3 regions of the Microbacterium sp. 05N427 genome follow, and region 1 is predicted to be linked to each of the others. Evidence: riboswitches for the same ligand, from Rfam matches in the RefSeq annotation. Region 1 holds a riboswitch; each other region holds the start of a gene.
The links. Region 1 has a riboswitch for thiamine pyrophosphate ahead of thiC (phosphomethylpyrimidine synthase ThiC). Riboswitches for the same ligand answer to the same signal wherever they lie in the genome.
Positions count from the first base shown of each region.

Region 2: linked by a shared signal. The riboswitch ahead of thiM (hydroxyethylthiazole kinase) and the one ahead of thiC (phosphomethylpyrimidine synthase ThiC) in region 1 are both predicted to bind thiamine pyrophosphate.
Region 3: linked by a shared signal. The riboswitch ahead of AC1DG4_RS07560 (ECF transporter S component) and the one ahead of thiC (phosphomethylpyrimidine synthase ThiC) in region 1 are both predicted to bind thiamine pyrophosphate.

Region 1 is NZ_JBFTMT010000001.1:105,136-116,915, forward strand. It holds gene AC1DG4_RS00500 (MDR family MFS transporter) at 1-1,866, opposite strand, end outside; TPP riboswitch at 2,099-2,206, shown strand; gene thiC (phosphomethylpyrimidine synthase ThiC) at 2,202-3,935, shown strand; gene thiO (glycine oxidase ThiO) at 3,942-5,225, shown strand; gene thiS (sulfur carrier protein ThiS) at 5,222-5,461, shown strand; gene AC1DG4_RS00520 (thiazole synthase) at 5,464-6,237, shown strand; gene AC1DG4_RS00525 (ThiF family adenylyltransferase) at 6,234-7,394, shown strand; gene AC1DG4_RS00530 (TetR/AcrR family transcriptional regulator) at 7,419-8,036, opposite strand; gene AC1DG4_RS00535 (MDR family MFS transporter) at 8,082-10,190, opposite strand; gene AC1DG4_RS00540 (DNA/RNA non-specific endonuclease) at 10,382-11,167, shown strand; gene AC1DG4_RS00545 (ATP-binding protein) at 11,178-11,780, opposite strand, start outside.
Region 2 is NZ_JBFTMT010000007.1:321,419-333,198, forward strand. It holds gene AC1DG4_RS09660 (glutamate ABC transporter substrate-binding protein) at 1-315, shown strand, start outside; gene AC1DG4_RS09665 (amino acid ABC transporter permease) at 417-1,073, shown strand; gene AC1DG4_RS09670 (amino acid ABC transporter permease) at 1,070-1,996, shown strand; gene AC1DG4_RS09675 (hypothetical protein) at 2,077-2,715, shown strand; gene pheS (phenylalanine--tRNA ligase subunit alpha) at 2,768-3,820, shown strand; gene pheT (phenylalanine--tRNA ligase subunit beta) at 3,820-6,342, shown strand; TPP riboswitch at 6,492-6,585, shown strand; gene thiM (hydroxyethylthiazole kinase) at 6,576-7,442, shown strand; gene AC1DG4_RS09695 (bifunctional hydroxymethylpyrimidine kinase/phosphomethylpyrimidine kinase) at 7,439-9,631, shown strand; gene argC (N-acetyl-gamma-glutamyl-phosphate reductase) at 9,934-10,986, shown strand; gene argJ (bifunctional glutamate N-acetyltransferase/amino-acid acetyltransferase ArgJ) at 10,983-11,780, shown strand, end outside.
Region 3 is NZ_JBFTMT010000006.1:176,986-183,547, forward strand. It holds gene AC1DG4_RS07545 (TetR/AcrR family transcriptional regulator) at 1-329, shown strand, start outside; gene AC1DG4_RS07550 (energy-coupling factor transporter transmembrane component T family protein) at 333-1,166, opposite strand; gene AC1DG4_RS07555 (ABC transporter ATP-binding protein) at 1,163-2,614, opposite strand; gene AC1DG4_RS07560 (ECF transporter S component) at 2,616-3,257, opposite strand; TPP riboswitch at 3,253-3,362, opposite strand; gene AC1DG4_RS07565 (D-alanyl-D-alanine carboxypeptidase family protein) at 3,470-5,377, shown strand; gene AC1DG4_RS07570 (ABC transporter ATP-binding protein) at 5,585-6,562, opposite strand, start outside.

The DNA of each region.
Region 1 (11,780 bases):
GCCGTTCAGGAACGAGGTGTCGCTGACCGAGCCGCTGGATCCGCTCGACGCCTTCGAGGTGCCCTTGTCGATCTCCTTGACGATGCTCGGCACGAGCTGGTCGACCCAGTGAGTGCGCTGGTCCTTGTTCGACCAGTCCACGACGACCTTGCCGTCCTGCACCGTCGCATGCCCCCCTTCCGCGACCTGCTTCAGGGCCGCGGCCTCCGCACCCGGAAGCGCCTCCGCGACCTTCTGGTCGATCACGGTCTGCGCCGCGGCAGCCGGGACCTGACCCGCCGCGACGGCCTGGTTCACGCCTTCGGTCACCTTCTGCGTCACGGCCTGTCCCGCCGCGGTCTTCGCCGCGGTCGCGCCCTTGTCGAGCTGCGCCTGGATGTTCTGCTCGAGCGGGCCCGTGATCGGCGTCCACAGCTGTTTCATGACGGCCTTGTTCTGCTCCTTGCCCGCCACGGCGGGATCCAGAGCCGCGTTCAGCGCGGCGGTCAGGGTCGGCTTGTCGGCCATGCTGTGCGTGATGTTCAGCGGAAGCAGCGTGAACAGGATCGAGAGCATGATCGCCGTACCCAGCGTTCCGCCGATCTGGCGGAAGAAGGTCGCGGCGCTCGTGGCGACGCCCATGTCGGGCGCGGACACCGCGTTCTGGCTCGCCATCGTGAGCGACTGCATGAGCTGACCGAGTCCGAGACCGACCACGAACATGCCGATCATCATGAACCACACCGGCGTGCTGGACGAGACGAAGGTGAGCAGCAGGAATCCGAGAGCGGTGCACAGCGTGCCGGTGCGCGGGAAGATGCCGTACTTCCCGGTGCGCGACGTGATCTGACCGGCGGCCATGGACGACGTCATGAGGCCGACGACCATCGGCAGCATGGCGAAGCCGGATTCGGTGGGGGTCAGGCCCGCGACGATCTGCATGTACAGCGGGATGGTCATCATCGCGCCGAACATGCCGAAGCCGACGAGCACGCCGATGACGGTCGCCATCGAGAACGTGTTGGAGTGGAACAGGCGGATCGGGATGATCGCGTCGTCCTTCATCGCGATCTCGATCAGCACGAAGGCGATGGCGCCCAGGCCGCCGATGACGTAGCAGGCGATCGCGGCGAACGAGGACCAGCCCCACTCACGGCCCTGTTCGGCCACGAGCAGCAGCGGTACGAGCGCCACGATCACGGCCGTCGCTCCCCACCAGTCGATACGCGGGTTCTTGTGCGTTCCGACCTTCGGAAGGTGCAGGAACGCGATCACCATGCCGAGCGCGATGAGGCCGATCGGCAGGTTGATGAGGAATACCCAGCGCCATCCCGAGATCCAGAGGATCTCGTTCGCGCCGGCGAACAGACCGCCGACGAGCGGGCCGATCAGCGAGGAGATGCCGAACACGGCGAAGAAGTAGCCCTGGTACTTGGCGCGCTCGCGCGGAGCGAGGATGTCCGCCATGATCGCGAGCGGCAGCGACATCAGCGCGCCGGCGCCGATGCCCTGGAAGGCGCGGAAGCCGGCCAGCATCAGCATCGACGTCGAGAATGTCGACAGCACGGATCCGAGGATGAACACCGTGATGCCGAAGATGAACAGCGGTCGGCGACCGAAGATGTCGCTGAGCTTGCCGTAGATCGGCACCGAGATCGTCGAGGTGATCAGGTAGGCGGTGGTGACCCAGGCCTGCTGATCGAGGCCGTGCAGGTCATCGCCGATCGTACGGATCGCGGTTCCCACGATCGTCTGGTCGAGCGACGAGAGGAACATGCCGGCCATGAGGCCGTAGATGACGAGCAGGATCTGCCTGTGCGTCATGATCGGGGCGTTCTGCTTGCGCTCCGTGCGCGTCGCCCCTGTAGTTGCTGTCGCGGTGGACATGGAGTCCCTTTCACGTGGATCGAGGACGCCGTCGCCCGTCGTCGACACCCGTCGCTTCGAGCGCCGACGTTGGCGGCAAGAATGTTGCAGCCATGCAAGATTACACGAAAGGAAAGGTTGCGCAAACGCAGAATCCCTATGAGGTTGCTGGATCCTGCCCGACCGGGACACGGCGGACGCAGAGTGCGCGCACCCCGCGGCGCAGCCGTGCTGCGCGTTGCGTGTACTGTGTCGGTATCCACACGGGTGCCCTCGCAAGGGCTGAGATCGGGCTGACGCGGCTCGAACCGTTCGAACCTGTCCGGGTAATGCCGGCGAAGGAAGTAGGAGCCCTCATGGGATCTCGCGATTCTGCGCGCGCGCTCGCGCATCTGCACGACTCCACGCACGACCTGCACGTGCCCGTCACCCGGATCGCGCTGGATCCGTCGCCGGACGGGACGCAGAACCCGCCGGTGACGATCTACCGCACCGAAGGACCGGGGAGCGATCCGGTCGTCGGCCTGGCCGCGCTGCGGGAGCGCTGGATCGCGGACCGCGACGACACCGACGCGTATCAGGGCCGGGCGCGCGATCTGCACGACGACGGCCGCTCCGCGATCCGCCGCGGCGCCGCCTCCGCGGAGTGGCGCGGCGTGCGGCGGCCGGTCCGCCGGGCCCGTGCCGGACGCACGATCACCCAGATGCGGTACGCCCGCGACGGCCTGATCACGCCCGAGATGCGCTTCGTCGCGCTGCGGGAGAGCTGCGATCCCGAGCTGGTCCGCGCCGAGGTCGCGGCCGGCCGGGCGATCATCCCGAACAACGTCAACCACCCCGAGTCCGAGCCGATGATCATCGGAAAGGCGTTCCTGGTCAAGATCAATGCGAACATCGGCAACTCCGCGGTGACGAGCTCGATCGCCGAGGAGGTCTCCAAGCTGCAGTGGGCGACCACCTGGGGCGCCGACACCGTGATGGACCTGTCGACGGGCGACGACATCCACACCACGCGCGAGTGGATCATCCGCAATTCGCCGGTCCCGATCGGCACCGTGCCGATCTACCAGGCGCTCGAGAAGGTCGACGGCGACGCCTCGGCGCTCACCTGGGAGATCTATCGCGACACCGTCATCGAGCAGTGCGAGCAGGGCGTCGACTACATGACCGTGCACGCCGGCGTGCTGCTGCGTTATGTGCCGCTCACCGCGGACCGGGTGACGGGGATCGTGTCCCGCGGCGGGTCGATCATGGCCGGCTGGTGCCTCGCGCATCATCAGGAGAACTTCCTCTACACGCACTTCGACGAGCTCTGCGAGATCTTCGCGCAGTACGACGTCGCGTTCTCGCTGGGCGACGGGCTGCGGCCCGGATCCATCGCCGACGCGAACGACGCCGCCCAGTTCGCCGAGCTCGACACGCTCGCCGAGCTGACGAAGCGGGCGTGGACGCACGACGTCCAGGTCATGGTGGAGGGGCCGGGGCACGTGCCTTTCCACCTGGTGCGGGAGAACGTGGAGCGGCAGCAGGAGCTGTGCGACGGCGCCCCGTTCTACACTCTCGGCCCCCTGGTGACCGACGTCGCCCCTGGCTACGACCACATCACCTCGGCGATCGGCGCGACCGAGATCGCGCGCTACGGCACGGCGATGCTCTGCTACGTGACGCCGAAGGAGCACCTCGGACTGCCCGACCGGGATGACGTGAAGACCGGGGTCATCACCTACAAGATCGCCGCGCATGCCGCCGACCTCGCCAAGGGCCACCCCGGTGCGCGTGACCGCGACGACGCGCTCTCGAAGGCGCGCTTCGAGTTCCGCTGGCTCGACCAGTTCGCGCTGTCGCTGGATCCGGACACCGCAGAGGCCTTCCACGACGAGACCCTGCCGGCCGAGCCGGCCAAGACCGCGCACTTCTGCTCGATGTGCGGGCCGAAGTTCTGCTCGATGCGGATCTCGCAGGACATCCGGGATCGCTTCGGCGACGGCGCGGAGCAGGAGCGCATCGCCGGCATGGCGCAGAAGTCCGCGGAGTTCGCCCAGGCCGGGGGACAGGTCTACCTGCCTATGCCGACCGTCGGATCGCGGTAGGACAGGATGCTGCGCAAGGGCGCCGCCGTGGAGAGCGACGGCGACCGCATCGTCGTGGTCGGCGCCGGGATCGTCGGGCTGAGCATTGGGTGGCGGGTCGCGCGGACGGGTCGCCGCGTGGTGCTGTGCGACCCGGATCTCGCCCGCGGCGCCACATTCGCCGCCGCGGGGATGCTCGCGCCGGTGAGCGAGTACCACTATCAGGAGGACGAGCTGCTGCCGCTGCTGCTGGCGTCCGCGGCGCGGTATCCGGAGTTCGTGCGCGCGCTCACGCCCGAGGGCCGGCCTGCCGAGGAGACGGCCGGCTACCGGCCCGGCGAGACCCTGCTGGTCGGGGTCGATCAGGGCGATCGCCGCGCGCTCGCGGATCTGCACGCCGCGCACACCGCGCACGGGCTCGCCGCCGAGCCGCTGACCGCCCGGGACGCCCGCGCCCTGGAACCGCTGCTCGGCCCGCGCGTCACGAGCGCCTACCGGATCCGCGGCGACCATCAGGTCGATCCGCGCGTGCTCGCGGCGCGGCTGCTGCAGGCCCTCGAGGCCGACGACCGGGTGCGGATCGTCCGGGAGCGCGTGACGGAGCTGCGGCGCGCGTCGGCGGATCCGGATGCACGGGTGACCGGCGTGCGTCTCGCCGGCGGAACGGTGCTGGACGCGGACGAGGTCGTGCTCGCCAACGCCCTCGGCGCCGGTGCGGTGGCCGGCCTGCCCGTGCCGCTCGGCCCGGCGCTGCGGCCCGTCCACGGCGACATCCTGCGCCTGCGCGTACCGGAGAGGCTGCGGCCGCTGCTCGGCATGACGGTGCGCGGCCTCGTGCGCGGTGAGAGCGTCTACCTCGTGCCGCGGCGCGAGGGCACACTCGTGATCGGAGCGACGCAGCGCGAGGACGGGCTCGACGGCGTCTCGGCTGCGGGCGTGCACCGGCTGCTGCGGGACGCGCAGGAGCTGCTGCCGGCCGTGGCAGAGCTCGAGCTCCTCGAGACGACCGCGCGGCCTCGGCCGGCCACACCGGACAACGCGCCGCTGCTGGGTCGGGTGCGCGGCGGACAGGGCGCCGACATCCCCGGCCTGATCGTGGCGACCGGCTTCTCCCGGCACGGCGTGCTGCTCGCCCCGATCGCCGCCGAGATCTGCACGGGCCTCGTCGAGGGCCGCGCAGATCCGCTTGCGGCGCCGTTCCGGCCTGATCGATTCGCAAAGGCACCGTCCGCCGCCGCAATGCCGCCCGTCGTCACGCCACCTGTCGCCGCGCGGTCCACCGCCCCCGCACCAGAAGGAATCCTCCGATGATCGTCCTCACCGTCAACGGCGAACCGCATGCCGCCGCGGCACCGCTCACCCTCGCCGATGTCATCGCCGACCGCACCGGGATCCGCATCGCCGCCGACGGGAGCACCCCCGACGGCGCGGCGCTCGGCCTCGCCGCCGCCGTCAACGCGTCGATCGTGCCACGCAGCGCCTGGGCCGCAGCCCGGCTCGCCGACGGTGACGCCGTCGAGATCGTCACCGCGACGCAGGGAGGCTGAACATGGGATCCGACCTCCTCGAGATCGACGGCGTCGCGCTGTCGTCCCGGCTGATCATGGGCACCGGAGGTGCACAGAGCCACGCGGGCCTCGGCGCGGCCCTGGACGCATCCGGCACCGAGCTCACGACGGTCGCGATCCGCCGCCACGATCCCTCCGCCGACGGCTCGCTGTTCCGGCTGCTCTCCGACCGCGGCATCCGGCTGCTTCCCAACACCGCCGGCTGCCTGACTGCACGGGAGGCCGTGCTGACGGCCGAACTGGGCCGGGAGGCGCTGGGCACGCACTGGGTCAAGCTCGAGGTGATCGCCGACGAGGACACGCTGCTCCCGCACGGCGCTGAGCTCGCCGCGGCGACCGAGCAGCTCGTGACGCGGGGCTTCTCGGTGTTCGCGTACACGAACGACGATCCGGCGCTCGCGCGACACCTCGAGGAGCTCGGCGCCGTCGCGGTGATGCCCTTGGGTGCGCCGATCGGCACCGGACTGGGGATCCTGAACCCGCACAACATCGCGCTCATCGTCGAGCGCGCCACGATCCCCGTGGTGCTCGACGCCGGTATCGGCACAGCCTCTGATGCGGCGCTCGCGATGGAGCTCGGATGCGACGCCGTGCTGCTCGCGACGGCGGTGACCAGGGCGCAGGATCCGGTGGGCATGGCGACCGCGTTCCGACATGCGGTGATCGCCGGGCGGCTCGCGGCGCGGTCGGGGCGGATCCCGCGGCGCACCCGGTCTCTCGCGTCGTCGCCGATGGACGGGCGGCCCGACCTGTGAGCGCGATCTCCGACGGCTCCGAGCGGCTCGCCCCCCTGGTCGCCCCGGCCACGCCGCTGACGGACGAGGAGGCGGACCGTTACTCCCGGCACATCCTCCTGCCGGAGTTCGGCGAGAGGAGCCAGCGCCGGCTGAAGAACGCCCGCGTGCTGGTGATCGGCGCGGGCGGCCTGGGCTCTCCCGTCCTCCTGTACCTCGCGGCGGCCGGGGTCGGGACGCTCGGGATCGTCGACGACGACCGCGTCGAGCCCAGCAACCTGCAGCGCCAGATCGTGCACTCGACCGCCGATGCCGGGCGGCTCAAGGTCGACTCCGCGCGCGATGCGATCCTCGCACTCAATCCGCTGATCCGGGTGGAGACGCACCCGGTACGGCTGACCGCCGGCAACGCCGTCGACATCTTCGGGCGCTACGACCTGGTCGTCGACGGCGCGGACAACTTCGCCACCCGCTATCTGGTGGCCGATGCCGCGGCGGTCGTCGGGATCCCCTGTGTGTGGGGCGCGATCCTGCGCTTCGGCGCACAGGTCAGCGTGTTCTGGGAGAAGCACGGCCCCGGCTATCGCGACCTCTACCCGGACGCGCCTCCGGCAGGTTCCGCCCCGTCCTGCGGCGAGGCCGGTGTGCTCGGCATGCTCTGCGGCGCGGCCGGATCCGTGATGGCGGCCGAGGTCGTCAAGCTCCTCACCGGGATCGGGCGGTCGCTGATCGGCCGGCTCTCGACGTTCGACCTCGCCCAGGCGCGTTGGCGGGAGTTGCGGATCGTACGAGATCCCTCCCGCCCCGCCGCGGCTGCACCGGATCCGGACTCCGCCTTCTGCGCCGTGCCGGGTGCAGTCCGGCCGCTCGGCGCCGCCGAACTCCGGGCGGTGCTCGCGGAGCGCTCGGCCGGGCGGGCGGCGTTCGCGCTCGTGGACGTGCGGGAGCCGGAGGAGTCGGCGCGCGGCCAGATCCCCGGCTCGCTCTCCGCGCCGCTGAGCGCGCTCGGATCGGACATCGCAGCGCTCGACGGCGTCTCCCGGGAGAGCAGGGTCGTGCTGTACTGCAAGGCCGGAGTGCGCGCACGCACGGCGGCGCGGATCCTCGGCGAGGCCGGCTATCGCGACCTGGATGTGCTCACCGGCGGCATGACGGCCTGGGCGGCGTCCCGCGACTGACCCCCGATGAGCCGGCGCCCAGGCTCAGCCCGCGGCGCGCAGCAGCGCTCCGCGGGCGGCCACGAGCTCCTCGACCGCCTCGAGCAGTCGCGCAGCGCCCGGCCGCTCGCCGCCCGCGGTGCCGTCGTGCACGATCACGCTGAGGGCCGCCATGGTGAGGGCGACCGCCGACATGGCCTCCGCGTCGTCCGCGCGCTCGCGGACCAGGGCGTAGTACTGCTCGCGGATCCCGCCCATCCACTGCGCGAAGGCGGGCATGAGCTCGGGGCGGCGCACGACCAGCGCCTTCATGCGCTTGCGCTGCTGCGCGTCGTCCATCGAGGCGCCGATGAGCTCGCAGAGCGCCGGAACGAGCTCGCCCTCGGCGGCGCGGAACGCGTCGGCGCCCTCGGGGGAGATCCCGCTGTCCGGCAGGTCGAGAGCGGCCGCGGCCTTGGACGGGAAGTAGTTGAAGAAGGTGCGCGGCGACACGTCCACCGCCTCGCAGATCTGCTCGACCGTGGTGCCGTCGAGGCCCCGCTCATCGACCAGACGCAGCGCGGCCTCGTGCAGTGCCTGCCTGGTCTGCTGCTTCTTGCGCTCGCGCCGGCCGCAGTTCTCCGCGTGCGGATCCGACCCGGTCAGCGCCTCTGTGTTGGTCATCGCTCTCCTCGAGAGCCGGGGCGGGCTCAGCCGCCCCGGCTCCGCTCAGGCCCTGTGGGTCCTGATGCTTCCGGTTTCGGTCATGCCGACCTTGTCCGCCTGTTCCTGCAGCGCGGAACGCGCGCGCAGCGGCGGCACCTTGAAGAACCAGGTCAGCACGAATGCGAGCAGGATCACGCCGAAGCCGACCCAGTACAGCGTCACGAGGCCGTGGATGAAGCCGATCATGAACGGCTTGCTGAGCGCGGCGTCCGCCCCGGTCAGGAACGACGTGTCGTTCACCGCAGTGCCGGAGGAACCGGATCCTGAGGCGTCGTTCTCCTTCTTCTTGATCTCGTCCTGCAGCGTCGGCACCAGCTGATCGACCCAGTAGGTGCGCTGATCGTGATCGGCCCAGTCGACCGAGACGGTGTCACCCTGCACGGTGGCGTGCGCCTTCTCGGCAACCGCCTTCACGACCTGCTCATGCGCGGCGGCCTCGGCCGCGGGCGTCGCCTCGGCGACCTTCTGCGCGATCACGGCAGGGGCGGCCGCGGCCGGCAGCTGGCCCGCCGAGACGGCCTGGTTCACGCCCGCGGTCACGGCGGTGGTGACGGCGGCGCCGGCGGCGGCCTTCGCCTTCGCGTCGCCCTCGGCCACGCTCTTGTCGAGCTGGGCCTGGATGTTCTCCGTCAACGGCGTGACCATCGAGGTCCACTGCTTGTCCATGATCCCGGCGTTCACCGCCTTGCCTGCGACGGCCGGATCCAGTGCCGCGTTCAGCCCGGCCGTGAGGGTCGCCTTGTCCTCGGTGGCATGCAGGATGTTGGCGGGCAGCAGCGAGAACAGCACCGAGAGCATGACGGCCGTGCCCAGGGTTCCGCCGATCTGGCGGAAGAACGTGGCGGCGCTCGAGGCGACGCCCATCTCGTGCGGGTCGACCGAGTTCTGGCTCGCGAGCGTCAAGGGCTGCATGAGCTGGCCGAGCCCGAGACCCAGGACGAACATGCCGAGGAAGATCTGCCAGAGCGGCGTCTCGTACCGCAGGAGCGTGAGCGAGAAGAAGCCCACGGCGGTGAAGAGCGTTCCCAGCACGGGGAAGATGCGGTACCTGCCGGTGCGCGCGGTGATCTGCCCGGAGACCAGGGACGCGATGATCAGGCCCACGATCAGCGGCAGCATCGACAGCCCCGACTCGGTCGGGTTCATGCCGACGACGATCTGCATGTACAGCGGGATCGTCATCATGGCGCCGAACATCGCGAAGCCCACGAGGACGCCGAGCACCGTGGCCATCGAGAAGGTGCGGGAGCGGAAGAGCTTCAGCGGAATGATCGCGTCGTCCTTCATGACCGCCTCGATCACGATGAACGCAACGAGTCCGACGCCGCCGATCACGTAGCAGGCGATCGACGCGGCGGAGTCCCAGCCCCACGCGCGGCCCTGCTCGACCACGATGAGCAGAGGCACGAGCGCCATGATCACGGCGGCAGCCCCCCACCAGTCGATCCGGGGACCCTTGTGCTTGCCGACCTTGGGCAGGTGCAGGAACGTGATCACCATGAACAGCGCGAACAGGCCGAGCGGGATGTTGATGAGGAACGTCCAGCGCCAGCCGTCGATCCACAGGATCTGGTTCGCGCCGGCGAACAGGCCGCCCACGAGCGGGCCGATGACGGTCGCGATGCCGAACACCGCGAAGAAGTAGCCCTGGTACTTGGCGCGCTCGCGCGGAGCGAGGATGTCGCCCATGATCGCGAGCGGCAGCGCCATGAGGGCGCCGGCGCCGATGCCCTGGAAGGCCCGGAACGCGGCGAGCATCAGCATCGACGTCGAGAACGCGGAGAGCGTGGAGCCCAGGATGAAGATGACGATGCCGAGGATGAACAGCGGTCGGCGACCGAAGATGTCGCTGAGTTTGCCGTAGATCGGCACGGCGATGGTCGACGTGATGAGGAACGCGGTGGTGACCCAGGCCTGCTGATCGAGGCCGTGCAGGTCGTCGCCGATCGTGCGGATCGCGGTGCCGAAGACGGTCTGCGCGAGTGACGAGAGGAACATGCCGCTCATCAGGCCGTAGATCACCAGCATGATCTGCTTGTGCGTCATGATCGGCTTCGCAGCGACCGGGGCTGGTGCCTCGACCGTCGTGACGGTGTCGGTGGCGGTTGCCATAGAGGTCCTTCCAGGGGAACGGGGGATGAGGCGGTGCGGATCCCGCCCGCGGACTTCATCGATCGACGCGAGCGCCGGCGCCGGCGCAAAACTTGCAACTCTGCAATGTTACACGCTTGCAAGCTTTCCTGCACGCACGGATTTCGGATCCGCCTCGTGACAGTGTCGGAGGCATCCGTCACGATGGGGGCATGACGGACGGCTACCAGCCCGGCTTCCTCTCCACCTCTGTCCCGCTCCCACGCCCCGAGCATGAGGTGCGCGAACTCGCGTATCCGCGCTTCACCGTGCTGCTTGACCCCGGGCGCCGGTTGGCGGTGGCGACGGGCGTGAACATCGACGGCGCGGCGCTGCGCGACCTGCCGCGCACCGGCGAATGGCGACTCGACCCCCGGCTCGGAGAGGACGAGCAGACCGGGCCCGCCGTGTACGCGCGCAACGACCTCGATCGCGGGCATCTGGTGCGCCGGCGCGATCCGGGGTGGGGAGAGGTCAGTGAGGCGCGCGCCGCGATGGAGGCCACCTTCGTCTACCCGAACGCGGCACCGCAGGCGGCGCGCTTCAATCAGGGTCCCGAGCTCTGGGTCGGCCTCGAAGACCACGTGCTGACCTACGCCGAGGCGACGGCGCAGCGCATCTCCGTGTTCACGGCGCCGGTGCTCGCCGACGACGACCCGCCCTATCGCGGCATCCGGATCCCGCTGCGCTTCTGGAAGATCGCGGCCTGGGAGGCGGCGGGTGCACTCTCGGCGGCGGGATTCGTGCTCGACCAGAGCGACCTCGTCGACACCAGGGACGGGCTGCTCGCCCCCGCTCCGCTCGGCGGGTTCCGCACGTTCCAGGTGCCGATCGCAGAGATCGCCGCGCTCTCCGGCGTCGATGTCGGGCCGCTCACGGCCGCCGACGTGCTGACGACCCGGGGGATCCGCCCGGTCGAATGGCGCCCGCTGCGCAGCGCCGACGACATCGTGCTCTGATCCGCTGCGGTCAGCCGGCGAGGCGTTCGCGGGCAGTCCGAAGGATTCGGAACCACGTGCGGCGACTGACGTTCAGCGCGGCGAGGCACTGCTCCTCACTCGTGCGCGCGCCGAGATGGATCAGCTCGATCGCGCGACGCAGCCGCCGGTCTTCGGCGCTCGTGTCGAAGACCTCGTCCAGCCGGGCGATCAACGCGCCGATGCGCGCCGGATCCTCATCCTCCGCGAGGAGCGGGCCGGCGTCGAACCGACGCGGGGGGAAGCCGAGTTCCGCGAGCACCATCGCCTCGACGTTGCCCACCGCCCCGAGGGGGCGGAAATCGCTGAGCGCCACGGGCCGCGGCAGGGGACCGGGGACCTCGCTGGCGATGCTCGCGGGGACAGGCGGTCGCCGATCCGGCGCGGGGTAGTGGATCAGCATGGTCTGCATGTCGCCGACGCCGTGCTGCATCATGAAAGCACCCGTGCCCAGCCGTGCCGCCTCGGCCGTCTCGGTGGCGGGCGCGGCCGCGAACAGCACGACGCCGGCGAAGGAGCGATCCGGATCCGCATCGGTGTGCTCCGCCGCGATACGCAGGCTCGCCGCGATCACGCTTTCGGTCGCCCCGAGCTC
Region 2 (11,780 bases), on a different contig from region 1:
CCCGACACCAAGACCGTCGGACTCGACGTGTACTCGGCCTGTGTCGAGCAGCTCATCAACAAGCAGGTCGACGCGGTCACGACCGACCAGGCGATCCTGATCGGCTACGCGGCGCAGGATCCCGAGGAGCTCAAGGTCGTCGGCGAGCCGTTCACGACCGAGAAGTACGGCGTGGGCCTGGCCAAGGGCGACACCGCGTTCCAGACCTTCGTGAACACGATGTTCACCGATGGCGGGGACACCTGGAAGGCGATCTTCGAGCAGAACCTGGGCGCGAGTGGCATGAAGGTCACTCAGCCCGCTGTCGAGAAGTGATGCGAAGCGGCCGGCCGGACTGATCCTGTCGGCCGCTTCCCCTCCCGACGTCGTGTGACGTCACCCCTCATCCGAAGCCTCGAACTCGAAGGAGAGATCGCGTGGACGCACTCCTGGGCAACCTCGACCTGTGGGGCAAGGCGACCCTGAACACGGTCCTGCTCTTCCTCGGCGGCGGCGTGCTGGCGCTCGTGCTGGGCACCATCGTCGGCGCCATGCGGGTCTCGCCCGTGCCGATCGCCCGTGGCGTGGGCACCGCCTATGTGAACCTGATCCGCAACACCCCGCTCACGCTGGTCTTCTTCTTCTTCGTCTTCGGATACCCGAAACTCGATCTGCCGGACATCCCGTACGTCTGGCTGGCGATCCTGGCCCTCGGGATCTACACCGCGACGTACGTCGCGGAGGTTCTGCGCGCAGGCATCAACACGGTGCCGGTCGGCCAGGCCGAGGCGGCCCGCGCGATCGGCCTCTCCTTCGGGCAGGTCATGACGCTGGTGGTCATGCCGCAGGCGTTCCGCTCGGTCGTGCCGCCCATGATGAGCGTGTTCATCGCCCTGCTGAAGAACACCACCGTCGCCGCCGGCTTCTCGATCGTCGAGCTCGCAGCGCTCCGCGCCGAGGTCGCCGACTCGTACAACCGGCCGGGGACCGTGATGGAGATCCTGCTCTGGGTCGCCGTCGTGTTCATCGTCCTGGTGTTCCTGCTGAGCCTCGTGCAACGGCACTTCGAGAAGAAGTGGAGGATCGTCCGATGAGCGGCGCATCCGTTCTCTATGACGTACCCGGCCCCAAGGCCGTCCGGCGCAACCTCATCATCGGCGCAGCGACCGTGCTGGTCGTCCTCGCGGTGATCGGCTTCGTCGTCTACCGCTTCGCCGTGACCGGGCAGTTCGACGCCTCGCGCTGGAACCTGTTCACCTACTCGCTCGTGTGGCAGGGCATGGCTCAGGCGCTGTGGGCGACCGTCAGCGCGTTCCTCGCCGCGGCCGTCGGCAGCCTGATCCTCGGCTTCGTGCTCGCGATCGGCCGGGTCTCCGAGCACGCCTGGGTGCGAGTGCCCGTCACCGTCGTGATCGAGCTGCTCCGCGCCGTGCCGGTGCTGGTCATGATGATGATCTTCTACTACGGCATCAACTCCATCCCGGGCAGCACCTTCCGGATGACGCCGTATGCGGCGGTCGTGATCGGCCTCGTGCTCTACAACGGCTCCGTGCTCGCGGAGGCTCTGCGCGCCGGCATCGAGGCCCTGCCGAAGGGTCAGAAGGAGGCCGGCTACGCGATCGGGCTCCGAAAGTCCGGCGTGATGGCGTTCATCCTGCTGCCGCAGGCGCTGCGGGCCATGCTCCCGATCATCGTGTCTCAGCTCGTGGTCACCTTGAAGGACACCGCTCTCGGCTTCATCATCACTTACCCCGAACTCATCTACTACGCCAAGTACCTCAGCGGACAGCCGGGCAGGCCGCTCCTGCAGGCGGGCCTGATCGTCGCGGTCATCTACATCTCCATGTGCCTGATCCTCTCCGGGGTCGCGAAGTGGCTCGAGGTGCGCACCCGGCGCTCGCCGAAGGTGCACCACAATGCCGGTAACTCGGCAGCGGATGACGAATCGACTCTGACCGAGGTCATCGCCCTGCAGGGGCGCGCAGGCAGGTTCGACTCGGGCGGCGGGCAGATCTGAGACTCCGGCGCGCTCAGTGAGGGGCTGAGCGCGCCGGTACCCACCGGACGACGGCTCCGCCGCCCTGTAGCCTCGCTGTCATGGCGCACGTCGAACCGGTCTCCGCGTACCCGTCCGCCTCGAGCAGGACGCTCGAGCAGTGGCTCGATCCCGAGCTGGGGGCGCAGTACCCCCCGGAGTTCTCCACCCGGCTGCGCGAGATCGCGGACGCGCGGGCCCGTGTCGCCGGGATGTGGGCGGCCCTGGTGAGCGTGGGTCTCGGGGCGGTGCTGTTCGCCGGGGTGCTGTTCGCCGTCACCGGCCGAGCAGTGTCGACCGTGCCCTGGATGATCGTCGGCGTGGTGCTCGCGGCGCTCGGCGGGTGGTTCCTCAGCCGGGTGCGACGTTGGGTGCCGCGGCCCGGGGCGTGGGTACCCGTCCGGGGGCCGGGGGACCTGCGGGGCGGACTGTGGGCGGCGGGAGGGATCCTGTTCGTGCTCAACGTGTTCCTGGTGATCGGCGCGGTGACGTCGGGAGGCGTGTTCGCGATGGTCCTCGTCGATCTCGGGCTGGTGCTCCTGCTCGTCTCCGGCTTCGTCGTCCCGCCCACGATCGTCGGCCGCAGCAGGCCGACCCTGCGGCGGCAGACGCAGAAGGATCCCCGCCTCGCCGCGACCCTGGAGCGCGAGCGACTGTCGTGGACGCCGGTCGGGCGCACCGAGATGTTCGGGCCGCTCTGAGCGGCCGGTGGCGAGCGGGCCCGGTGCCGGCGCGCCGGTAGACTCGGTTCTCGTGTCCGACAACGCACAGAACACTTCCGAGATCACGCCCGAGGCGGTGGAGACCGCCGTCGAGGCCGCGCTCGCCGCGATCGGGTCCGCGGCCGACACCGCCGAGCTGAAGGCGGCACGCGCCGCCCACGTCGCCGAGGGGTCGCCGCTTGCGATCCTCAACGCGTCCATGCGCCAGGTCGCGCCCGAGCACAAGGCCGCGTTCGGCAAGCTCATCGGCCAGGGCCGTGGGCGCGTCACGCAGGCGCTCGCCGCGAAGGAGGCGGAGCTGGCCGAGGCCGAGACCGCCGCGCGGCTGGAGGCCGAGCGCGTCGACATCACCGCGGTCGCCTCGCGCAGCCGCGTCGGCGCCCGGCACCCGCTCACCCTGCTGCAGGAGCAGATCAGCGACGTGTTCGTCGGCATGGGCTGGGAGATCGCCGAAGGACCAGAGCTCGAGCATGAGTGGTTCAACTTCGACGCGCTGAACTTCGACGTCGACCACCCGGCACGTCAGGAGCAGGACACGTTCTACGTTGACCCGCCCTCCCGGCACCTCGTGATGCGCACGCACACCAGCCCGGTGCAGGTGCGCTCGATGCTCGACCGCGAGGTGCCGATCTACGTGCTGTGCCCTGGTCGGGTCTACCGCACCGATGAGTTCGACGCCACGCACCTGCCGGTGTTCACCCAGTTCGAGGGCCTCGTCGTCGACAAGGGCATCTCCATGGCGCACCTCAAGGGCACGCTCGACCACGTCGCGCGTCAGCTCTTCGGCCCGGAGGCGGAGACCCGCTTCCGCACGAACTTCTTCCCCTTCACGGAGCCCTCCGCCGAGCTCGACCTGTGGCACCCGACCTTCAAGGGCGGCGCGCGCTGGATCGAGTGGGGCGGCTGCGGCATGGTCAGCCCCCACGTGCTGCGCGCGGCGGGGATCGACCCCGATGTGTACAGCGGCTTCGCATTCGGCATGGGCGTCGAGCGCGCGCTCATGTTCCGCAGCGACGTGCAGGACATGCGCGACATGGCCGAGGGCGATGTCCGTTTCAGCGAGCAGTTCGGGATGGTGGTGTGATGCGCGTCCCGCTTTCGTGGCTGCGTGAGTACGTGGATGTGGCCGAGACGGCCACGCCGGACGACGTCTTCGCGGCGCTCGTCTCCGTGGGCTTCGAGGAGGAGGAGCTGCACGGCTTCGACATCTCGGGCCCCGTCGTGGTCGGACAGGTCCTGTCCTTCGAGGAGGAGCCGCAGTCCAACGGCAAGACCATCCGCTGGTGCCAGGTCGACGTCTCCGAGGCCAACGGCGGTGTCCGCGGCATCGTCTGCGGCGCGAGCAACTTCGCCATCGGGGACAAGGTCGTCGTGACCCTGCCCGGCGCCGTGCTGCCCGGCCCCTTCCCGATCGCCGCGCGCAAGACCTACGGACACGTCTCCGACGGCATGATCGCCTCGGCCCGCGAACTGGGTCTCGGCGACGAGCACAACGGGATCCTGATCCTCTCCGAGCTCGGCATCGACGCCCCCGTCGGCACCGACGCGATCGCCCTCCTCGGTCTGGACGACGTCGCGGTCGACGTGAACGTCACGCCGGACCGCGGTTACGCCTTCTCGCTCCGCGGCATCGCCCGCGAGTACGCGCACGCGACAGGAGCGGCCTTCCGCGACCCCGCCGACCGCGACTTCGCCGAGCTGCAGCCCGGCAGCGGTCGCACCGCCGTGGTCGAGGACGCGGCTCCCATCCGCGGCGCCGCCGGCGCGACCGAGTTCGTCACCCGCGTGGTGCGCGGCGTGGATCCGTCCCGTCCCACCCCGCCGTGGATGATCGCCCGCCTCACGCTCGCGGGCATGCGCTCCCTCGGCGTGCTCATCGACATCACGAACTACGTGATGCTCGAGCTCGGCAACCCCGTGCACGGCTACGACCTGGACAAGCTCGACGGGAACATCGTGGTCCGCCGCGCCGTGCAGGGCGAGAGGATGGTCACCCTCGACGGCCAGGAGCGGATCCTGCACGCGGAGGACCTCCTCATCACCGACGGCTCAGGTCCGATCGGCCTCGCCGGCGTCATGGGCGGCGGCACGACCGAGATGAGCGGGACCACGCGCAACGTGCTGATCGAGGCGGCGACGTTCGATCCGATCACGATCGCGCGCTCCGCCCGTCGGCACAAGCTGCCCAGCGAGGCGTCCAAGCGCTTCGAGCGCGGAGTGGATCCGCTCATCCCGTTCGCCGCCGCGCGCCGCGTCGCCGACCTCATGGTCTCGCTCGCCGGGGGCACGCTGACCGAGGAGGGCGGCGCGCTCTTCGCCGAGGTCTTCATCGAGGGCATCGACCTTCCGGCCGGTTTCGTGCAGGGCCTCATCGGCGTGGACTACACCGACGCCGAGGTGACGGGCGCCCTCGAGACGATCGGCGCCGAGGTGACGGCGGCCGACTCCGGCTGGAACGTCATCCCGCCGAGTTGGCGCCCTGACCTCACCGACAAGTGGTCGCTGGCCGAGGAGGTCGCGCGCATTCACGGACTGGACCGGATCCCGTCCGTGCTCCCGACGCCGCCGTCCGGCCGCGGACTCACCGACCTGCAGCAGGGCCGGCGTCGCGTCGCGAACGCCCTGGCCGCCGCAGGGCTCGTGGAGACCCCGGCGTTCCCGTTCACCACCGAGGAGCAGAACGACCTGCACGGCTCGGCCTCGGGGGATCGCATCCCCGGCGTGCGCCTGGCGAACCCGCTCGACGGGCAGGCGCCGTTCCTGCGTCGTTCGCTGCTCCCCGGTCTGCTGCAGATCGCGCACCGCAACATCGCGCGCGGTCTCGTGGATCTCGCGATCTTCGAGACCGGCGTCGTGTTCCTGCCCGAGCCGGGCGTCGTCTACGGCACCGACGAGGTGCCGCCGCTCGGCGTCAAGCCCTCGGATGACACGCTCGCGGCCCTGGACGCCTCGATCCCGCCGCAGGCCCGCCTCGTCGCGGCCCTGTTCACCGGGCACGTCACCCCCCGCCAGCCGGGGCGCGCGGCCGAGGAGTACGGTCTCAGCGAGGCGCTCGACGCTGTGCGCGTGATCGCGGAGGCGGCCGGCGTCGAGATCGACGTCGTGCAGGGGAGCCGCGCGGCTCTGCACCCGGGACGCACCGGCGTGCTGCAGGTGCGCGACGCTTCGACAGGCTCTGCGACCGTGGTCGGCTACGTCGGCGAACTGCACCCGCAGGTCTCGGCCGACGCCGACCTGCCGGGGCGCGCGGTGGTGCTCGAGCTCGACCTCGACCGGGTTCTGGCCCTGGCGGGGGAGCGCGTGGTCGCGGCATCGCTGTCGACCTACCCGGCCGCGACGCAGGACGTGTCGCTCGTGGTGGACGCGGGAATCCCCGCCGCCGAGGTGAGCGCGGCCCTGTCCGAGGGCGCGGGCGCGCTCCTCGAGTCCGTCCGCCTCGTCGACGACTACCGCGGCGAGGGCGTGGCGGACGGATCCAAGAGCCTGAGCTTCGCGCTGCGCTTCCGGGCCGATGACCGCACCCTGACCGCCGCCGAGGCGACCGAGGCGAAGCTCGCCGGCGTCGCCGTCGCGACCGAGCGCTTCGGGGCTCAGATCCGCGACTGAGACGCGACGCACGCACGACACGGGAACGCCTGCACGACCGGATCCACGGATCCATCGTGCAGGCGTTCTCTCGTCGCGCATCCGTCGCGTGACGGGAACGGATCCGGATCCATCGTGGTTCGGACCGAGCCGTCCTGGCTAGACTGACCGGCAGTGACACGGGGTGCCGCATCCGCGGCTGAGAACACACCCGTCGAACCTGATCTAGGTCGTACTAGCGAAGGGATGTCGCGATGAGCGCGCGTCTGGAAACAAAGTCCGAATCCGTGGTGGAATCCGCCGCGGACCTTCTCGCGGAGCTGCGGGCGGAGCCCCCGCTCGTGCACTGCATCACGAACTCGGTGGTCACCGGGTTCACCGCCAACGTGCTGCTCGCGCTGGGAGCCGCGCCCGCGATGGTGGACATCACGGGGGAGGCCGGCATGTTCGCCGCGATCTCGTCCGGGCTGCTGGTGAACCTCGGCACTCCCACGCCCGAGCAGCGCTCCGCGAGCCTCGAGGCTGTCGGCGGTGCGCGCACGGCCGGCACCCCGTGGGTGCTTGATCCGGTCGCGGTCGGCGCACTGCCGGTGCGTACGGCGCTGGCGCAGGACCTGCTCGCCCTGCGCCCCACGGTCATCCGCGGCAACGCCTCGGAGATCCTCGCCCTCGCCGGCCAGAGCCAGGGCGGGCGCGGTGTCGATGCGCTGGACGGCACAGAGGCCGCGGCCGACGCGGCCCGAGACCTGGCCAGGGTCACCGGGGGAGCGGTGGCCGTGTCCGGCCCGGTCGATCTCCTCGTCGACGCGGATCGCGAGGTCCGCATCGCGAACGGCGACGTCCTGCTCACCCGTGTCACCGGCGGCGGCTGCGCGCTCGGCGCGGTGATGGCTGCCTTCCTCGGCGCCGCGCGACGGACGGGCGACAGCCCTCTGGTCGCCGCCGCTGCGGCCACGCTGGTCTACACGCTCGCCGCCGAAGACGCTGCGGCGCGGTCGGGAGGACCCGGATCCTTCGCCGTCGCCCTGCTCGACGACCTCGCCGCGATCCGGCCGGAGTCCCTCGCGGCGCGCGCCCGGGTCGACGTCGTGACGATCGAGACCGCGGGGGCCACGGCATGACGCTCGCGGACGTCGCCACCGCGCCGCGCCCCGCGCGCACCGCGCAGGCGGGCGCCCGGCGCCGGCTCACGGCCGACGACCTCGCCCTCTACCTCGTCACGGACCCCGTGCTGAGCGGCGCACGCGGTGTGCCCGCCGTCGTCGACGCCGCCGTGGCCGGCGGCGTGCGGATCGTGCAGCTGCGCGACAAGGACGCCGATGACGGGTCGATCGTGGAGCAGCTCGTCGAACTCTCCGAGGTCATCGCCGGTCGGGCACTGCTCGTGGTCGACGATCGTCTCGACGCCGTCGTGGAGGCGCGGCGCCGAGGCGCGCGCGTGGACGGCATCCACATCGGTCAGTCGGACGTGTCGCCGCTCGTCGCCCGTTCGGTGCTGGGCCCCGACGCGATCGTCGGGCTCACGGCGAACCAGCCGGCGCACCTCGAAGCCGCGATGGCGCTGCCGGCGGGCACGGTCGATTACCTGGGCGTTGGCGTGATCCACCCCACGACGACCAAGCGCAACCATCCGCCGGAGCTCGGCGTGGCGGGGTTCGCCGCGTTCGCCGCGGCGAGCCCGTTGCCGTGCGTCGCGATCGGTGGCATCGAGCGGACCGACGCGGCTGCGCTCCGCGCCGCGGGAGCGGCGGGGGTCGCGGTGGTGTCGGCGCTGTGCGCGGCGCCGGATCCGCGCGTCGCCGCACGCAAGCTGCTGCGCGCCTGGGGCGCGGGCGGGGTGCCCCGCGTGCTCTCGATCGCGGGCAGCGACCCGTCCGGCGGGGCGGGAATCCAGGCCGACCTCAAGGCCATCGCTGCGAACGGCGGCTACGGCATGGCCGCGATCACCGCACTGACCGCACAGAACACCCGCGGAGTCAGAGGCGTGCACGTCCCGCCCGCCGCGTTCCTGCGCGCCCAGCTCGACGCGATCAGCGACGACGTGCGGATCGACGCCGTGAAGATCGGGATGCTCGCCGGATCCGCGGTGATCGCCGAGGTCGGATCCTGGTTGCAGGAGCACCGGCCGCCCACCGTCGTGCTGGATCCGGTCATGATCGCCACCAGCGGCGATCGGCTGCTGGACGCCGAGGCGGAGCACGCGCTGCGCGCCCTGCTGCCTTTGGCCGATCTCCTCACACCGAACCTGCCGGAGCTCGCCGTCCTCGCGCGAGAGCCCGCGGCCACGAGCTGGACCGGCGCCCTCGCCCAGGCGCAACGGCTCTCGGCCGAGACGGGTGCGCTGGTGCTCGTGAAAGGCGGGCACCTCGGCGGCGACGAGGCGCCCGATGCGCTCGTCGGTCCCTCCGGGCCGGTGCGCGAGTATCCCGGATCCAGGATCCGGACGGCCAGCACGCACGGCACCGGCTGCTCGCTGTCCGCCGGGCTCGCGACCCGCCGGGCGGCCGATCACGACTGGCGGGATGCGGTCGCCGAGGTGCGGTCGTGGCTGCGGGAGTCGATCGCCGCCGGCGCCGGACTTCAGGTCGGATCCGGTCACGGCCCGGTCAGCCACTTCGCCGGGCTGTGGCGGCGCGGAGGCCTCGAAGCCGCTCCTGGCCGCGCGGCGATCGCCGCGGAGTGGTGGTCCTCGATCGCCCCGATCCGTCGCGCGATCGACGACCTGCCGTTCCTGCGCCGCCTCGCCGACGGGAGCCTGCCGGAGACCTCGTTCCGCTGGTACCTCGCGCAGGACGCCCTGTACCTGCGCGACTATGCGCGCACGCTCGCGGAGGCGGCGCGCATCGCACCGGACTCGGCCGAACAGGCCTTCTGGGCGCACTCCGCCGAGCAGTCCGTGATCGGCGAGCTGCAGCTGCACGCGAGCATGCTGTCGCCGGAGGGAGTCGGCGACGAGACGTTCCGCGCAGATCCCGCGCCCGCGACGGTCGCCTACCTGGACCACCTGCGCGGTGCGGCGTTCGACGGCGACTACCGGGTGCTCATCGCCGCGCTGCTGCCGTGCTTCTGGATCTACGCCGATGTCGGCACGCGGCTGCACGCGCAGGCGGGAGGCGACCCGGCGCATCCGTTCGCGTCGTGGCTGGACGAGTACGCGGACCCGCGTTTCGCGGAAGCGACGGACGAGGCTATCCGGATCGTCACGGCGCATGCGGCCGCCGCGGATGAGCGCACGCGCGAGCGGATGCGGATGGCGTTCCTGCGCTCCAGCGAGCACGAGCGCGCCTTCTTCGCCGCCGCCGGTCCCTGAGCGCCCTTCGTCTCGCCTTCGGCTCGCTCAGGGACCGCTGCGCGAGACGAAGGACGATTTGGACGAGAGCGCCCTCTCGCGATATCGTCACCGCATGCTTCCGGCTCCGCACGCGACCACCCAGACGGGTGCTGCCGCGGTGCGTCGACGCCGTACGGGCGACCGCCGACTCTAGGCGACCCTGCGCTCCCGCGTCGACGCGGCGGAGTGTCGGCGTCGCCGCCTCCGGCCCCGCATCGCACTGCTGCCGCGCGCCGTCTTCTTGGGCGTCGTGGGCAGGCCCGACCGTTAAGGTGGAAAGCATGACGTATTCCGTCGCCGTCTCCGGCGCATCCGGTTATGCGGGCGGCGAGATCCTTCGCCTGCTCGCGAACCATCCCGACGTCGAGATCCGCACCGTCACGGCGCACTCGAACGCCGGACAACCGCTCTCCGAGCACCAGCCGCACCTGCGCTCCCTGGCGCACCTGACCCTGCAGGACACGACGCCCGAGATCCTCGCCGGGCACGACATCGTGTTCCTCGCGCTGCCGCACGGCCAGTCGGGGCAGTACACCGACGCGCTCGGTGACGTCCCGCTCGTGATCGATGCGGGCGCCGACCACCGGCTCACCTCGCATGCCGCGTGGGACGCCTTCTACGGCGGAGCCTTCCACGAGCCGTGGACGTACGGCGTCCCCGAGCTCCTGGTCGGGGACGGGAAGCAGCGCGAGCACCTTCGTGGCGCCACCCGGATCGCGGCCCCCGGCTGCAACGCATCCACGGTGAGCCTGAGCCTCGCACCCGGCGTCGCGGCGGGTGTGATCGACCCCTCCGACATCGTGACGGTCCTCGCCGTCGGGCCCTCGGGCGCGGGCAAGAGCCTCAAGCCGCACCTGCTGGGCAGCGAGATCCTCGGATCCGCCAACCCGTACGCGGTCGGCGGCACGCATCGGCACATCCCCGAGATCCGGCAGGCGCTCGCGGCCGCGTCGGGCGCTGCGCCCGAGGGGATCCGGATCTCGTTCACCCCCGTCATCGTGCCGATGGCACGGGGAATCCTCGCGACCTCGACCGCCCCCATCGCCCCCGGCGCCACCGACGCGCAGATCCGCGACGCGTGGCAGGCCGCCTACAGCGACGAGACCTTCGTGCAACTGCTGCCGGAGGGATCGGTTCCGCGCACCGCCGACGTGCTGGGTGCCAACACGGCACTCATCGGGCTCGCGATCGACCGCGCCGCGAACCGCGTCGTCGTCGTCACCGCCGTCGACAATCTCGTCAAGGGCACCGCGGGCGCCGCCATCCAGTCCATGAACATCGCGCTCGGCCTCACCGAGACCACGGCGCTCACCATCAACGGAGTCGCCCCATGAGCGTGACCGCACCCCAGGGATTCGAGGCGGCCGGCGTCGCCGCGGGTCTCAAGTCCACCGGAAAGCCCGACGTGGCGCTGGTGGTGAACCGCGGTCCGCGCAAGGTCGGCGTCGCGGTGTTCACCAGCAACCGCGCCAAGGCCAACCCGATCATCTGGTCGCAGGAAGTGGTGAAGGACGGCGTCGTCGAGGCGGTCGTGCTGAACTCCGGCGGAGCGAACTGCTTCACGGGTCCCTTCGGGTTCCAGACCAGCCATCTCACCGCGGAGCGTGCCGCTGAGCTGCTCGGCGTGAGCGCCGGCGACGTGGTGGTCTGCTCCACCGGCCTCATCGGCACCGGCGACGAGGTCTTCCGGGGCAGAGTGCTGGCGGGTGTGGAGGCCGGCGTCGCGCAGCTGAGTGCCGAGGGCGGCGAGGCCGCGGCCGAGGCGATCATGACCACTGACACGGTCGCCAAGACCGTCGCGGTGAGCCGCGACGGGTGGACCATCGGCGGCATGGCGAAGGGGGCGGGCATGCTCGCCCCCGGGCTTGCCACGATGCTCGTGGTGCTCACCACCGACGCCGAGCTCGACGCGGCGGACGCCGATGCCGTGCTGCGGCGCGCGACCGGCGCGACCTTCGACCGGCTCGACTCGGACGGGTGCATGTCGACCAACGACCAGGTGACCCTGCTCGCCAACGGCGCGAGCGGGATCCGCCCCGATCTCGACGCGTTCGCGGCGGCGCTGACCGAGGTCTCCGACGAGCTGGCCCGCAAATTGCAGGACGACGCCGAGGGCGCCAGCCACGCG
Region 3 (6,562 bases), on a different contig from region 1:
TGCTGTCCGCCGAGGCCGCCGACCCCTCGCACCCGGCGCACGAGTACTTCGTCCGCCGCTACCAGCGGATCCGCTCCGGCACGGCGAAGGCGCTCCGCGACGCCCGGGCGGCGGGCCACCTCGCTCCGCACGTCGACGAGGATCGCGCCGCCGCCGAGCTCACCGCGCTCATGGACGGCCTGCAGCTGCAGTGGCTGCTGGATCCCGCCTCGGTCGACATGGCCGAGACCGTGCGCCGCCGCATCGAGGAGCTGCTCGTGGTGCCCCTCGACACCGCGCCGACAGCGGGTGCCGCGCCAGCAGCGGACGCCGCGCGGGCGACGGCCTGAGCCTCAGCTCCAGACGAACCGGAACGTTCCGAGCAGCACCGCGGCGGTGATCGACAGCGCCATGATCGCCGCGCCTCCGGCGAGCGCGACCGCATCGCGTCCGGAAAGGCGGGACGGCCGCGACCAGGTGCGCGGGATGTCGGATCCGAATCCGCGCGCCTCCATCGCGAGGGCGAGCTTGGTGCCCCGTCGCACCGCGAACACGAGCAGCACGAACGACATCGTGAAGAAGCGCCGCAGCGCACCGCGGTCCCCCACCCCGCGCGCCCGGCGGACGAGCGACATGGTGCGCCAGTCGTCCAGGAAAAGGCCGAGCATCCGCGTGCCCGCGAGCACGCCCAGCACGAAGCGGCTGGGCAGATGCGCGACCTGGGCGAGGGCATCGGCGAGCTCGGTCGGATCCGTGCGGGCGAACAGCAGGATCGTCGGCAGCCCCAGGGCCACGACGCGGATCGATACGGCGATCGCGAGCTGGATCGACGCCTCGCTGATGTGCGCGAAGCCGAAGCTGAAGAACACGTGCCCGCCCGGGGCGGCGTAGAGCAGCATGCTCACTCCGGCGACAGGCGCGATCACCAACAGCAACGCGAGCCGGCGCAGCACGGTGCCGATCCGCAGTCCGGTGAGCGGGATGCACAGCAGCTGCAGCGCGATCGCGACGAGTCCGCTCACGACATCGATCGACGCGAACAGCGGCACCGAAAGCAGCAGCGCCAGCAGTATCCGGCTGACGGGGTTGACTCCGTCGATCCAGGCCCGATCCGGTTTCGAAGCGCGCACTGGGCTGCCTTCGGCCGAGATATCGAGCGTCTTGCGCGCTTCGAAACCCGTGCTCATGCGGCCAGCTCGATCCGGTGGCCGCCGAGATGGCGGATCACGTCGGCGTCGTGGGTGACTGCGATGACGGTCGTGCCGCGGGCGATCTCCTCCTGCAGCAGGCTCACGATGCCGATCCAGCCCCGGCGATCCTGCCCGAACGTCGGCTCATCGAGCACGATCACCGCGGGCGCGGCGGCCAGCACCGTCGCGACCGAGAGCCGGCGCTTCTGCCCGCCCGACAGCGTGAACGGGTTCGCAGCGGCGAGAGCGGTCAGTCCGAGCCGCTCCAGCAGGGCGTCGACGACCGCGTCGATCCGAGCCTTGTCCCAGCCGAGCGCGCGCGGTCCGACCGCGAGCTCGTCGCGCACGGTCTGGGTGAGGAACTGATGCTCGGGATCCTGGAACACCGTCCCGATGCGAGTGAGCAGCTCGCGCGACGTCCAGCGGATGGGATCCAGCCCCCGCCGCCCCCGGAGCCTCTCCGCCGCCTCGACGGTGCCGTCGAGCGCATCGAGGAGTCCGGCGAGCGTGAGGGCGAGCGTGGACTTGCCCGCCCCGTTCGGACCGACGATCACGGTCGCCGCGCCATCCGGCACCACGAGGTCGAGCCCGCGCTGCACGGCATGCCGGCGGTCACGCGTGATCGCGAGGGCACGGGCCCTGAGGACGGCGGCATCCGGGACGGGATCCGCCACCGGCAGTACCGGCAGGCCCACCGGATGCCCCGGCACCCACACGCCCGCGTCCGCGAGGGCGTCGCCGTGCACCCGGAACACGTCGTCCGGGGCCCCGTCGGCGAGGAGCCCGCCGTCCGCGCCGACCACGATCACGCGGGTCATCAGATCCGCCCAGACCGCGGTGCGGTGCTCGATCACCACGAGCGTGGCGCCGGTCGCCGCCACGACGTGCTCGACGCTCGCTCGGATCTCCTGCACGYCGTCGGGGTCGAGGTTGGCCGTCGGCTCATCGAGCAGCAGCAGCCCCGGCCGCATCGCGAGGGCCCCGGCGAGCGCGAGCCGCTGCTTCTGTCCGCCAGAGAGCGCCGCCGTGGACCGGTCCAGCGGCACGTCGAGACCGACCGCGTCCAGCGCCTCCACGACGCGAGCGGGGATGTCCTCCGCGGGCACACCGAGGTTCTCGCAGCCGAAAGCGACGTCGTCGCCGACCTTGCTCAGCACGACACCGGCATCAGGATCCTGCAGGACCAGCCCGATCCTGCCCCGCTGGCCCTCCGGATCGGATCCGTCGACGTGCAGGGATCCGCGGCTCTCACCCTCATCGGCATCGCCGAGCAGCCCCGCCATGCCGGTCAGGAGCGTCGACTTGCCGGCACCCGACGCACCGAGCAGGAGCACCCTCTCCCCCGGCTCGATCGTGAAGGTCACGTCGCTGACCGCGGGCAGGCGGCGGCCGGCGTAACGCCAGCCCCACCCGTCCGCGACGACGCGAGCGGCACCCGCGGTCATGTCAGACCTCGCGGCGGAGCTCGCGTCCCGCGGCGAAACGGCTCAGGGCGCCGGTCGCGGCGAGAGCGCGCACGAGCAGCCATCCGAGGACACCGGTCAGCAGCGCGCCCGAGACGACGAGGGCGCCGAGGTAGATCGCGTTGAACTCGGCCGACTTCAGGATGTTCGGGGAGCTGCCGTAGAACAGCTCGAACAGCCAGGCGCCCGCAGCGGCGGCCACGCCGGCGAGCGCGGCGACGGGCAGCGAGAACCGGCGGTACAGGAAGATCGCGAAGATCAGCTCGGCCCCGAGGCCCTGCGCGATGCCTTCGAGCACCGTGGAGACGCCCCAGATGTTGCCGATCAGCATCGACACGATCGCCGCGACGACCTCGACGACGAGGGCGGCTCCTGGCTTGCGGATCACGAGCCCGCCGACCACGCCGCCGAGCAGCCAGATCCCGACCGCGATGCCGCCGAGGCCAGGGGTGAGGCCGTCGGCCGCGGTGAACCAGGCATAGCCGATCGTGTTCCAGACCCAGAAGATCAGGCCGATGGCGACGCCGAGCACGGCGGCCACGACGATGTCGACGACGCGCCAGTTCAGGCGGCGTGCGACCGCCCCGCTGCTGTTCACGTTCTGTGCGGTTGCAGATGCATGCATGTGAAATGCTCCTCCCTGCGCCGGCATGATCCGGATCAGGTTCGACGGTCGAAGCGCGATTCGCTCCCTCTCAGCCCGGCTCGCCGGACTCCCGTGGTGATCCGCCCATCCTATCCCCGCCGGGGCGCACCGGCGACCTTCTCGTCACACGGCGTGACGCGAGAACGCCCGCGATACCTGCCGTTGACAGGGCTGCCAGATACGGTAGGGGGGTGAACAATGACGACGGTCCGGGGGCCGCCCAGGTCGATCCGAAGATCGCCGACGCCGACGCACCCGCTGTCGACGCCTCCCGCGCGGCCGTCGACGCGCTCGCGCCGGAACCGGCAGCCCTGTTCCCTGCCGCACCGGAGCGGCCCGAGCCTGCCTCGCTGTTCCCTCCGCGGGAGACCCCCGCTCCGGAACCGCTGTTCCCCGCGCCGGACTTCCCCTCTTCTGCGCCGCTGTTCGGAGGCACCGCGGATCCGGCGCCGTCGGCATCAACGGTCGCCCAGAAGGATCCGGCGATCGAGAGCGCGCCGATGCCAGAGGCTCCTGCTGAGTCGCCTGCCGCGGGCGGGGTCGCGACGATGTCCGAGACGCCCGCCACGGACGCGGCGGTGACGCCCGCCACGACGGATCCGGCCTCGGTCGAACCGTCGGCTGCGCCGGCAGAAACGGCCCCCGCCGTCGCCACCGCCCCCGCCGCCGCCGCATCCCCGGCAGCCGGATCTCCGGCCGTCGCTCCCACCGCCCCGACCCGCGCCGCACGGCCGCTGCCCTCGGCATCGCTCGTCCGCGGCCCCGACCGCCCGCCGGCCGCCGCGCTCTCCTGGGTCGACGTGACTCGGGTCGGCGCAGGCAACGCCGCAGCCGCGGCTCCGTCCCGTGCATTGCTGGACGATGTCCCGCACCGCAGCCTGGCCCGACCGGGAGTGCTGCTGCCGTTGGGCGGGGTGCTCGCCGTGATCATCGCGTACGGCGCCACGACCGCGCTCTGGCCGCTCAACGCCGTGCAACCCGTCGCGGCCCCCGTCGCGTTCCAGCCCCCCGCCGCTCCCGCGGCCGCCGCAGCCTGGCCTGCCACGGGCAGCGCCGCGGTGGGCGTCGCCGGCATCGGCACGATCGCCTCGGCCGAGCAGCACGCTCCGATGGCGAGCATCACGAAGCTCGTGACGGTGCTCGCCTCGCTCGACAAGATGCCCCTCAAGGCCGGTGAGCAGGGCCCGTCCTTCGCGTTCACGCAGGCCGACAGCGACGACTACTGGAGCTACCTCCGCCAGGACCAGTCCGCGCTCGACGTCCCGGTCGGCGGATCCCTCACGCAGTACCAGCTGTACGAGGGGATCCTGCTCGGGTCGGCGAACAACTACGCCGACCGCCTCGCCCGCGAGGTGTGGGGCTCGGATGAGAACTATGCGGCCGCCGCGAATCAATGGCTGAGCCAGCACGACCTCGCCGACATCACGGTCGTGACCCCTTCAGGCTTCGACTTCGGCAACGTCTCGACCCCGCGCGCGCTCATCCAGCTCGGTCAGATCGCCGAGAAGAACCCGGTGGTCGCCGGGATCGTGAAGCAGAAGAGCGTCGAGCTGCCCGGCGCGGGTGTCGTGAAGAACACCAACGGACTCATCGACGATGCCGGCATCGTGGGCATCAAGACCGGCACGATCGGCGACGGCGCCGATACCCGCTACAACCTGCTCTCGGCCAAGGACGTCACGGACGGGGACGCCGTCGTACGGATCTACGTGGCCGCCCTCGGGCAGGACAGCGATGCGGGTCGGGTCGACGCCTCGCGTGCGCTCTACGCCGGTCTCGAGGCGGCGCTGAAGGACCAGCCGCAGACGGTGGACAAGGGCGCGACGCTGGGCACGGTCGACACGGCGTGGGGCGAGACCACCCAGGTGGTGGCCGCCGAGAGCGCCCGCGTGGTGCTGTGGAATGGCGCCTCCGCAACGGCGACCACGAAGTTCTCGCTCGGGGACGGCTGGAAGGCCGGCGAAAAGGCGGGCACGCTCAGCCTCAAGGGCCCGCTGGACTCCGCCTCGGTGCCGCTGGAGCTGCGTACCGCCCTGCACGGCCCGAGCTTCTGGTGGCGTCTCACCCACCCGCTCGAACTGTTCGGCCTGACGAAGTAGGCCGACGGATCCGGACTGCCGCCCGCTTTCTCGGTTCAGGTCGCACTTTCTCCGCTCAGGTCGCACTTTCTGCCGCTAAAGCAGGCGCAGAACGGCACAAATCGCGACCTGAGCGACAACACGACCTCTGACGTGAGCCGTCACGCCACGAGAAAGCGCCGCCGCCCTGCTAACAGGACGACGGCGCTCACGTCGGTGCGGACGAGGTCAGACTCTGTCGTCCTCGATCTCCCACGACGAGTTCTCCGGCGACTCGGCCGACTCGATGACGCGCTCGGCGACGGCGACCGGGGCGGTCCCCGCACCGATCACGGCGGCGGCACCGGCCTCGACCTCGGACGCGACGGATCCGTCCACCGGAACCGTGACGGTGCCGGTGACGAGCGCCTCGTCGGCGTCGGTGTCGCTCGCGGCCTGCTCGAACTGCGACTGGTACAGCCGCCAGTACGCGCCCTGCGCCGCGATGAGCTCCTCGTGGTTGCCCTTCTCCACGATGTCGCCGTGCTCCATCACGAGGATGAGGTCGGCATCACGGATCGTGGACAGGCGGTGCGCGATGACGAACGACGTGCGGCCGTTGCGTAGCGCCGCCATCGCGTGCTGCAGCAGCAGCTCGGTGCGGGTGTCGACCGCCGACGTCGCCTCATCCAGGATGAGGATCGACGGCTGAGCGACGAAGGCGCGCGCGATCGTGATCAGCTGGCGCTCGCCGGCCGACACGTTCGAGGCGTCCTCGTCGAGCGTCGTCTCGTAGCCCTCGGGCAGCGCGTGCACGAAGCGGTCGACGTACGTCGCCTTCGCGGCGTCGATGACCTCGTCATCCGTCGCCGTGGAACGGCCGTAGCGGATGTTCTCCCGGATCGTGCCCGCGAACAGCCACGGATCCTGCAGCACCATGCCCGTGCGCGAACGCAGGTCGGAGCGCTCCATCTGCGCGATGTCCTGCCCGTCGAGAAGGATCCGCCCGCCGCTCAGTTCGTAGAACCGCATGATGAGGTTCACCAGCGTGGTCTTGCCCGCACCGGTCGGGCCGACGATCGCGACCGTCTGGCCGGGCTCCACGCGGAACGACAGATCCGTGATGAGCGGGCGATCCTCGGTGTAGGAGAACGCGACGTGCTCGAACTCGATGACGCCCTTCCCGTCGGTGACGGTGGGTGCGTCCTCGGCGTCGGGGTCCTGCTC